2 regions of the Pseudomonas benzopyrenica genome follow, and region 1 is predicted to be linked to the other one. Evidence: predicted binding sites of a transcription regulator. Region 1 holds the regulator's gene; the other holds the start of a gene.

Region 1 (5,208 bases):
ATGGAGCCTGAGCTGCCTGTTATCACCCTTGAGCCAAGGTTGGAACAGATGTTGCTAAGTAGTATGCAGAAGGCCGGTCAAGGCGCCGAGGACGGCATGTTCCTCGAACCTGGCATGGCCGAAAAACTGCAGCGTTCCCTCGTCGAGGCGGCGCAGCGTCAGGAAATGATGGGTAAGCCAGTGGTGCTGCTGGTAGCCGGTGCGATCCGCGGGATGATGTCCCGCTTCGCCCGGATGGCGGCACCGAACATGAGTGTGCTGGCCTACCAGGAAATTCCGGACAACAAGCAGGTCACCATCGTCGCTACCGTTGGCCAGAATGGCTGAGGTCTAGATCATGCAAGTCAAACGTTTCTTCGCCGCCGATATGCGTCAAGCCATGAAGCTGGTACGCGACGAGCTGGGCCCGGACGCTGCCATCCTCAGCAACCGCCGGGTCGCCGGCGGGGTCGAGCTGACCGCGGCGCTGGACTACCAGGCTCCGGCACCGGCCGCGCCCAACGCGGAGCTGCAGGCGGAGTTGCGCAAGACCCATGCGAAGATCGCCCAGGCCCATGCCGACCTCAGTATCCGTGCGCCGGGCGTCCCCTCGGCCGCGCCGAAGGACAAGCAGTTGCTCGGCGCCATCAGCGCCGCCGACAGCCGTCGCGAGCCGGTGATCGCGCCGCCGCGCGCCCCCCAGCCGGCCGCCGCCGCGCCTGCCGCCAGTGCCGCGCCGGAAGACCGGCGTGCCCTGGAAGCCATGCGCAGCGAGCTCAGCGGCCTGCGTGAACTGCTGGAAGTCCAGCTCGGCTCCATGGCCTGGACCCAGGTGCAGTCCACCCGTCCGCAGCAAGCTGGCCTCTGGCGTCGCCTGCAGCGCATGGGCCTGCCGGCCGATCTGGCCCGGCACCTGCTCGACAGCGTGGCCAAGATCCAGGATCCGCGCCATGCCTGGCGCATGCTGCTGGCCAACTTCGCCCAGCTGGCCAAGACCACCGACGCCAAGATCCTGGAGGAGGGCGGTGTCGTCGCCTTCGTCGGTCCGGCCGGCATGGGCAAGACCACCACCCTGGCCAAGCTCGCCGCCAATTACGTGCTCAAGTACGGCCCCCAGAGCCTGGCGCTGGTCAGCATGGACAGCTTCCGCATCGGTGCCCAGGAGCAGATCAAGACCCTGGGCCGCATCCTCGACGTACCGGTAACCCTGGTCGATCCGGGCCAGTCCCTGGCACAGGCCCTGGCCCCCCTGGCGCGCAAGCGCCTGGTGCTGATCGACACCGCGGGCATGCCCGCCAACGATCCGGCGCTCAAGGCGCAGCTCGAAGCCCTGGCCAACCGCCAGCTGAAGATTCGCAACTACCTGGTGCTGGGCGTCACCAGCCAGAGCCAGGTGCTCAAGGCGGCCTACCACAGCTATCGGCGCTGCGGCCTGAGCGGCTGCGTGCTGACCAAGCTGGACGAAGCCGCCAGCCTCGGCGAAGCCCTGGGCCTGGCCATCAGCCAGCGCCTGCCGGTGGCCTACATCGCCGACGGCCCGCGCATCCCGGACGACCTGCATCCGGCGCGCAGCCACCAGTTGGTAAGCCGCGCCGTGAGCCTGCAGGCACCCGAGGAGCCGAGCGAAGAAACCATGGCTGGCATGCTGGCCGGCCTGTATCAGAGCAATGCCCGCCGCGCCGGTTAGCGCAGACGAACGGTAGTGGTGCATCGCATGCCTGGGCACGCCAAATGCACTTGGTCTAAAGTGTGACGGATTTCAATCAAAGGTATCAGGCAATGGGTAGCATGCATCCCGTCCAAGTCATAGCGGTCACGGGCGGTAAAGGCGGTGTCGGCAAGACCAACGTGTCGGTCAACCTGGCCTTGGCCCTGGCCGATATCGGGCGGCGCGTCATGCTGCTCGACGCCGACCTGGGCCTTGCCAACATCGACGTTCTGCTCGGCCTGTCGCCCAAGCGCACCCTGGCCGACGTCATCTCCGGCGAGTGCGAGCTGCGCGACGTGCTGCTGCACGGCCCGGGCGGCATCCGCATCGTCCCGGCGGCCTCGGGCACCCAGGCGATGGTCAATCTGACGCCGGCCCAGCACGCGGGCCTGATCCAGGCCTTCAGCGACATTAGCGAGAACCTCGACGTGCTCATCGTCGATACCGCTGCCGGCATCGGCGATCAGGTGGTCAGCTTCGTTCGCGCCGCCCAGGAAGTCCTGGTGGTGGTGTGCGACGAACCCACCTCCATCACCGACGCCTACGCCCTGATCAAGCTGCTCAATCGCGACCATGGCGTCACCCGGTTCCGGGTTCTGGCGAACATGGCGCTGACGCCCCAGGAAGGTCGCAATCTCTTTGCTAAGCTGACCAAGGTGACCGACAGATTCCTGGATGTCGCCCTGCAATACGTGGGCGCCATTCCGTTCGATGAGGCGGTGCGCAAAGCCGTGCAGAAGCAGCGCCCCGTGTTTGAAGCCTTTCCGCGTGCCAAGGCCTCGCTGGCCTTTCGTGCGGTGGCCCAGAAAGTCGATGGCTGGCCGCTGCCTGCCAATCCGCGCGGCCATCTCGAGTTCTTTGTCGAGCGCCTTGTGCAACCAGCCATCGGTACCCACGCATGACAGCATCCAGCGGGCTTCGCATGTACAGCAAAACCTCGGAACGTACCCAGCAGGAGCAACTCATCAACCGCTATGCGCCGTTGGTGAAACGCATCGCCTACCACCTCCTGGCGCGTCTGCCGGCCAGCGTGCAGGTCGAAGACCTGATGCAGGCTGGCATGATTGGGCTGCTGGAGGCCTCACGCAAATATGACGCCGGCAAGGGCGCCAGCTTCGAGACCTACGCCGGCATCCGCATCCGCGGCGCCATGCTCGACGAGGTGCGCAAGGGTGACTGGGCGCCGCGCTCGGTGCATCGCAACACGCGCATGGTCACCGACGCCATTCGTGCAGTGGAAGCGCGGACGGGTCGCGACGCTAAAGATTCCGAGGTCGCGGCCGAACTTAAATTGAGTCTGGATGAGTACTACGGCATCCTTGGCGACACCATGGGGAGTCGCCTGTTCAGTTTCGACGACCTCATGGAGGGTGGTGAGCATGGGCTCGAGGAGAGCGGTTCGCATGAACTCGAACCCGGTCGCGGTCTGGAAGATCAGCGCTTCCGCAAGGCCCTGGCCGACGCCATCGCCAATCTTCCGGAGCGTGAACGTCTGGTGCTCTCGCTGTATTACGACGAGGAACTCAACCTCAAGGAAATCGGCGAGGTGCTGGGCGTGAGCGAGTCACGCGTCTGCCAGCTTCACAGTCAATGCGCGGCACGCCTGCGGGCGCGGCTGGCGGAATGGCGTTCGCGTTAACCGGCTGGTACTCAGGCTACTACGATTGCTTAGACGCGCCTCATGGCGTGTGTGCGGATTAGGACGGAGGTCGACTTGGACAAGAACATGAAAATCCTCATCGTGGACGATTTTTCCACGATGAGACGCATCATCAAGAATTTGCTGCGCGATCTGGGATTCACCAATACCGCCGAAGCAGACGACGGCAACACCGCACTGCCGATGTTGCAGAGCGGCAACTTCGATTTTCTCGTCACCGACTGGAACATGCCTGGCATGACCGGCATTGACCTGCTGCGTCAGGTCCGCGCCGACGCGCGGCTGAAAACCCTGCCGGTGCTGATGGTGACCGCCGAAGCCAAGCGCGAGCAGATCATCGAGGCCGCTCAGGCCGGCGTGAACGGCTATGTGGTCAAGCCTTTCACCGCCCAGGTGCTGAAAGAAAAGATCGACAAGATCTTCGAGCGGGTGAACGGCTGAAGAAAGCCGCGGGGACGTTATGGATCAGCTTGGCTCCAACAGCTTCAGCGACTTCGAGTCGAATCTCAAACAGCACGCCCAAGAGTTGGTGAAATGCCTGGAAAGCGGCGATTTCACCCAGGCCGTGCATGTCATCAACGAGCTCAATCAACTGCGTGACCGGGGGCTCTACCAGGAAGTCGGCAAGCTGACCCGCGAATTGCACAACGCCATCGTCAACTTCGAGATCGATCCGCGCGGCATGGCCGGCGAAGAGGTCTCCCAGATCAGCGATGCCACCGATCGTCTCTCCTACGTGGTGAAGATGACCGAGAACGCCGCCAACCGGACCATGGATCTGGTGGAGGAGAGTGCCCCGCTGGTAGGCAACTTCGGTGACGAAGCCCGTGCCGTGCATGCCGACTGGAAGAAGTTCATGCGCCGGGAAATGGGCGCGGACGAATTCCGCGAGTTGGCCAAGCGCGTCGATGCCTTCCTCAGCCACAGCGAGAGCAGCGCCGAACAACTGTCGTCCAAGCTCAACGACATCCTCCTGGCGCAGGATTACCAGGACCTCACCGGTCAGGTGATCAAACGCGTGGTCAACCTCGTCGGGCAGATCGAGAAAGACCTCGTCAAGCTGGTGATGATGGCCAGCCAGGTCGATCGCTATACCGGCTTCAGTCACGATCACACCGCGCTGATCGAACAGAATCGAAAAGAAAAGACGATGAAGGGTGAAGGTCCGCAGATTCATGCCGATAAGCGTGAAGACGTCGTGGCCGCTCAGGTCGACGTCGACGATCTTCTATCCAGTCTGGGCTTCTGACCCAGACCCTCTTGGGGAGTGCAGGAATGAGCTTCGACGCCGATGAAGAAATCCTCCAGGATTTCCTGGTAGAGGCCGGCGAGATTCTCGAACAGTTGTCCGAACAATTGGTCGAGCTGGAAAGCCGCCCGGATGACATGGATCTGCTGAACGCCATTTTCCGTGGCTTCCATACCGTAAAGGGCGGTGCCGGTTTCCTGCAGCTCCATACCCTGGTCGAGTGCTGCCATATCGCGGAAAACGTATTCGACATCCTGCGCAAGGGCGAACGCCGCGTGGATGCCGAGCTGATGGATGTGGTGCTGCAGGCACTGGATTCCGTCAACGAGATGTTCGGTCAAGTCCGTGAACGCGAAGAGCCGACCCCGGCCTCGCCTGAATTGCTGGCGGCCCTGGCCCGCCTGGCCGAGCCCGCTGGCAGCGAGCCGGCGCCGGTCCCGGCTGCGCCCGTGACTGCCACCCCGGTCGTGGCCGCAGCGCCCGCGCCGACCGCCCCGGCGGCCGCCGAGCCGGAGCTGAGCGATGCCGATTTCCAGAATCTGCTCGATGCCCTGGGCAGCGAGCCGAGCGCGGCAGCGGCAACGCCTGCGGCCGCCAGTGGCGACGACATCA
Region 2 (5,208 bases), 1.5 Mb from region 1:
CGCCGCTGGATCCCTGATGCAAAGACTCAGAAAAGACAGGAAAAAGGAAGCGCAACATGCAGTTGATGTTCTCGCTACGGACTCGAGTGGTGTGGTCGGTACTGAGCATGGCCGTAGCCCTGCTTCTGGTAGTGGGGGCGGCCTGTTATCAGCTGAAAGCTTTGGGTGGCCCAGGTGTCGGTTCGGCCCAGTGGCTGGTGGGCGTACTGGGCCTGGCTGCCCTGGGCGTAGTGGTCCTCGGTGGCGGGTTCATCATGCGCACCTTGCAGCGTCAGCTTGGCGCCGATCCGCGGGTTGCCGCCCAGGTGGTGGCACAGCTCGCGCGTGGTGAGTTTCCACGCCAGTTGCCGTTGCGCGAAGGGGATACCCAGAGCCTGTTGGCGCAACTGGCCGGGCTGGTGGCGACCCTGCGCGAAGTGGATGCCGAGTGGGGACGCATCAACACGGAGCAGGCGCGAGGTCACCTAGACGGTCGCTCCAATGCCAGGGCGTTTCCGGGTTGCTATCGCGACTGGTTGGAGCAGTACGCTGGCACGCTGCAACTGCAGCAGGACGAGCAAAGACGTGCCATGGCCTGCGTCAGCGCGATCGCCGCTGGCGATTTCACGGCGAAGCTCGATCCCTATCCCGGGCAGAAGGGCTTCATCAACGCCAGTGTCGAAGAACTGCGCGGCAGTCTGCAGACCCTGCAGGGCGAATTGCAGCGGATGTCCCACGAGCATGCCATCGGCGATATCGAGGTTTGCATCGAAGCCCAGGGCCTGCAGGGCGCCTTTGCCGAGATGGCCAGCGGTATCAACGCGCTGGTCGACAGTCATATCCAGGTCAAGAAGAAGGCCATGGCCTGCGTCAAGGCCTTTGGCGAGGGCGACCTGACGGCGCCGCTGGAGGCCTTCCCGGGCAAGAAAGCCTTCATCAACGCCCACATCGAGCAGCTGCGGGGCAATCTGCAGGGGTTGATGGCGGAGATGCAGCGGATGTCCCAAGAGCATGATGCCGGCGACATCGACGTCAGTATCGACGCCGAACGCTTCCAGGGCTCCTATCGCGAAATCGCCGCTGGCATCAATGCCATGGTCGCCGGTCATATCGCGGTGAAGAAGAAGGCCATGGCCTGCATCAAGGCCTTCGGCGAAGGCGATCTCTCGGCGCCGCTGGAGCGCTTCCCCGGCAAGAAGGCCTTCATCAACGACAACGTCGAACAGGTTCGGATCAATATCCAGCGTCTGATCGATGACGCCCAGCACCTCAGCGAGGCGGCCATGGCCGGTCGCCTCGATACGCGCGCCGATGTCAGCCTGCATCAGGGCGATTTCCGTCGAATCGTCGCTGGCATCAACGGTACCTTGGACGCCATTGTCGCCCCGGTGAACGAGGCCATGGGCGTGATGGCCAGGCTAGCGGAGGGGGATCTGAGTCGTACCGTTCAGGGCGACTACCAGGGCCAGTTGCTGGAGCTGAAGAATTCCATCAACGGCACCGTCGACAAGCTCAACCAGATCATCGGAGAGGTGCGGTTGTCGGCCGATGCCCTGGCGAGTGCCTCGGAGGAGATCTCCGCCACCGCTCAGAGCATGAGCCAGGCCAGCACCGAGCAGGCGGCATCCGTGGAAGAAGCCAGTGCCAGCATCGAAGAGATGTCGGCGTCCATCGCGCAGAATTCGGAAAATGCGAAGGTTACCGACGGCATGGCCGGTAAGGCGGCCCAGGAGGCGCAAGAGGGTGGTGCTGCGGTCCGTGATACCACCGTGGCGATGAAGACCATCGCCGACCGGATCGGTATTGTCGACGACATCGCCTACCAGACCAATCTGCTGGCGCTCAACGCGGCCATCGAGGCGGCGCGGGCCGGGGAGCACGGTCGTGGCTTCGCGGTGGTGGCCGCCGAGGTGCGCAAGTTGGCCGAGCGCAGCCAGGTGGCGGCCCAGGAAATTGGTGCCGTGGCCAAGAACAGCGTGGCCTTGGCCGAACGCGCCGGCACCCTGCTGGATCAGATCGTCCCTTCCATCACCAAGACCTCGGGCCTGGTACAGGAGATCGCCGCGGCCAGCGACGAACAGAGCGGCGGGGCAGGGCAGATCAACGCTGCCATGCTGCAACTCAATCAGATCACCCAGCAGAATGCCTCGGCGTCGGAAGAGCTGGCGGCCACGGCCGAAGAGATGAGCGGCCAGGCCGAACAGCTGCAACGACTCATGAACTTCTTCCATACCGGAAAGGGGCGCGCCATGCGCGATCTGGATCGCGCGCTGGAACACGTCCGGCCGTCGTTGCCGAGGTCCCATCATCCGCTAGCGTCCGGTCGTGGCGAGACGGCGAACGCTCGCTTTCCAGAAGGTTTCACACGCTTCGGTGAATAGCGCCTAGGCGCCATGCCGTGGCCTGGCTGAACAGCCATCGGCTGGCGCCGCTGCGCCGGCTGACGCGCCCCTTGGCGGTAATGCCACCGATTGATCGGCTGGCTAGGTCGCCGTGCTAACCGAATGGACGGCTGCGGACCAGGGGTAACGCTTCGTTTCCTTGTGGAAAGGAAGTGGCACACACGCCAGCCAGGCTAGGCCTTGGTATTGCTGAGTCGCGCTGCAAAGGCCCTGTCGAGCAACGGATGAGGCGCATTCCAGAGCGGACACGCGGTAAGTGCTAGATAGCAGAACGGTTAAAGAAGGCCAGGGCTAGGCCGAAGAACTAGGCAGTAACCATTAGGAAGTCATTCCATGCTGAACAAGATGCGTGTTTCGACCAAATTGATGCTGGGCTTCGGCGCCGCCATCCTCATGCTGCTGCTGACCATCGGCGTGGCGCTGCTGAACATGGGGACGATGAGGGACGCCGCTGACTCCATGTCGCAGTATCGCTTTCCCATGACGGTGCAGGCCAACACCCTGGCCCGCAACACCCTGGATTCCGGCCGCCAGATGCGTAACCTGCTGCTGCAGGACGGCGCTGACCAGCGTGCCAAGACCCTCGACGAGATCAAGCGGATTCGCACCGAGAACGGCGACATCCTCACCGACCTGGGCAAGAAGATCCAGAGCGACGAAGGCAAGCAGAAGCTCAAGGCCGTGCTGGAAAGCCGCCAGCGCCTGCAGGACAAGTACAGCGAATTCTTCCGCCTGCTGGACGTCGACCATGGGCAGGCGCGTGACTATCTGCTCAACGTCTTCGCCCCCAACAACAACGAGCTGGTCACCGCGGTCAATCAGCTCAATGACCTCCAGGCCCAGCGCATGATCGAGTCCGGCGAAGCCGCGACCGCCGCCTATGTGGACGCCCGCAACCTGATGATCGTCCTGGGTGCCGTGGCGCTGCTGATGTCGGTCGCCATGGGCTACCTGATCGCCCGCAGCCTCATCCGCCAGCTGGGCGGCGAGCCGGCCTATGCCGCCGATGTGGTCAGTCGGGTCGCCCGCGGCGATCTGAGCGTCGTGGTGGAGACCCGCGAGGGCGATACCACCAGCATGCTGGCGGCCATCCGCGGCATGACCGAACGCCTCGGGCAGATCATCGGCGAGGTACGCGGCAACGCCGATTCCCTGGCCAGTGCCTCCGAAGAGGTCTCGGCCACCGCCCAGAGCATGAGCCAGGCCAGCACCGAGCAGGCTGCCTCGGTCGAGGAGACCAGTGCCAGCATCGAGCAGATGTCGGCCTCCATCGCCCAGAACACCGAGAACGCCCGGGTCACCGACGGCATGGCCGGCAAGGCCGCGCGGGAAGCGGGCGAGGGTGGCGAGGCGGTGCGCGATACCCTGGTGGCGATGAAGACCATCGCCGACAAGATCGGCATCGTCGACGCCATCGCCTACCAGACCAACTTGCTGGCGCTCAACGCCGCCATCGAAGCGGCCCGCGCCGGCGAGCACGGCAAGGGCTTCGCGGTGGTGGCGGCCGAGGTGCGCAAGCTGGCCGAACGCAGCCAGGTGGCCGCCCAGGAGATCGGTGAGGTCGCCAAGAACAGCGTCGCCCTGGCCGAGCGTGCCGGTACTCTGCTCAGCGAGATGGTCCCCTCGATCAACAAGACCTCGGATCTGGTGCAGGAGATCACCGCTGCTTCCGAAGAGCAGAGCGCCGGGGTCGATCAGATCAACAGCGCCATGCTGCAACTGAGCCAGCTCACCCAGCAGAACGCCTCGGCGTCGGAAGAGCTGGCGGCCACCTCAGAGGAGATGAGCGGCCAGGCCGAGCAACTGCAGCAACTGATGGAATTCTTCACCCTGGGCAATGCCCTGCCGGGCGTCAACGCGGGCCTGTCCCCGAATACCGGCTCGAGCCAGGGCAAGGCCAAGCGCAAGGCATCCGCCTTCCGCTCCGCGCCCTTGACCGTTGCCACCCGGGGCAAGGCCCCGGTCGGCTTCGCCCACTTCGAGGAGAGTGTCTGATGAGTAGTGCAGATCTGCCCCGGCAATTTCTTACCTTCCAGCTGGGCGGCGACATGTACGCGGTGGGCACCGGTTGCGTGCGCGAGATCATCGAGTACGGCGCGGTGACCAGCGTACCCATGCTGCCGCCATCGATCCGTGGGGTGATCAACCTGCGCGGCGCCGCGGTACCGGTGATGGACCTCGGCGTGCGTTTTCATGGCCAGCCCACCGAGGTGACCCGGCGCAGCTGCATCGTGGTGCTGGAGGTGCAGGGCGGGCAGCGCACCCAGGTGCTGGGGGTGGTGGTGGATGCCGTCAGCGAGGTGCTGGAAATCGGCGCGGATGCCATCGAGCCGGCGCCGGATTTCGGCGCTCGGGTGCGCACCGATTTCATCCTCGGCATGGCCAAGCAGGGCGACGGCTTCGTCATCCTGCTCAACATCGAGCGCGTGCTCGGTGAGGACGACTACCAGCAGCTCGCTGCCATTCCGGCTGCCTGAGCATGAGCGTGTCCGAGGCCCTCGCGCTCACCGATGCCGAGTTCCAGCAATTCCGCTCCCTCATCTTCAAGGTCGCGGGCATCAGCATGTCCGATGCCAAGAAGCCGCTGGTGGGTGGACGGCTGGCCAAGCGCATCCGCCTGCGCCAGCTGCCCAGCTACGGCGCCTACTTCCGCCTGATCCAACAGGATCGGGGGGAATTCCAGATGGCGGTGGATCTGCTCACTACCAACGAGACCTATTTTTTCCGCGAGCCGAAGCATTTCGACTTCCTGCGCAACCAGGTGCTGCCGAACTGGAAGGGCAGCCAGCCGTTTCGCCTGTGGAGCGGTGCCTGTTCCTCCGGCGAA

What was found. The regulator FliA, encoded in region 1, starts transcription of late flagellar genes. The targets are predictions, from matches to a motif close to CTAAAGTTTNNNNNNNNNNNGCCGNTAA.
Region 2: the regulator FliA is predicted to act here: its motif matches at 2,657-2,684, upstream of V6W80_RS08650 (methyl-accepting chemotaxis protein).

The regions. Positions count from the first base shown of each region.
Region 1 is NZ_CP145723.1:3,339,723-3,344,930, reverse strand. Features, by position in the region: gene flhA (flagellar biosynthesis protein FlhA) at 1-327, shown strand, start outside; gene flhF (flagellar biosynthesis protein FlhF) at 338-1,666, shown strand; gene fleN (flagellar synthesis regulator FleN) at 1,759-2,589, shown strand; gene fliA (RNA polymerase sigma factor FliA) at 2,586-3,326, shown strand; gene V6W80_RS15800 (chemotaxis response regulator CheY) at 3,414-3,788, shown strand; gene V6W80_RS15795 (protein phosphatase CheZ) at 3,808-4,596, shown strand; gene V6W80_RS15790 (chemotaxis protein CheA) at 4,623-5,208, shown strand, end outside.
Region 2 is NZ_CP145723.1:1,857,326-1,862,533, forward strand. Features, by position in the region: gene V6W80_RS24035 (methyl-accepting chemotaxis protein) at 57-2,360, shown strand; gene V6W80_RS08650 (methyl-accepting chemotaxis protein) at 2,715-4,376, shown strand; gene V6W80_RS08655 (chemotaxis protein CheW) at 4,376-4,858, shown strand; gene V6W80_RS08660 (CheR family methyltransferase) at 4,861-5,208, shown strand, end outside.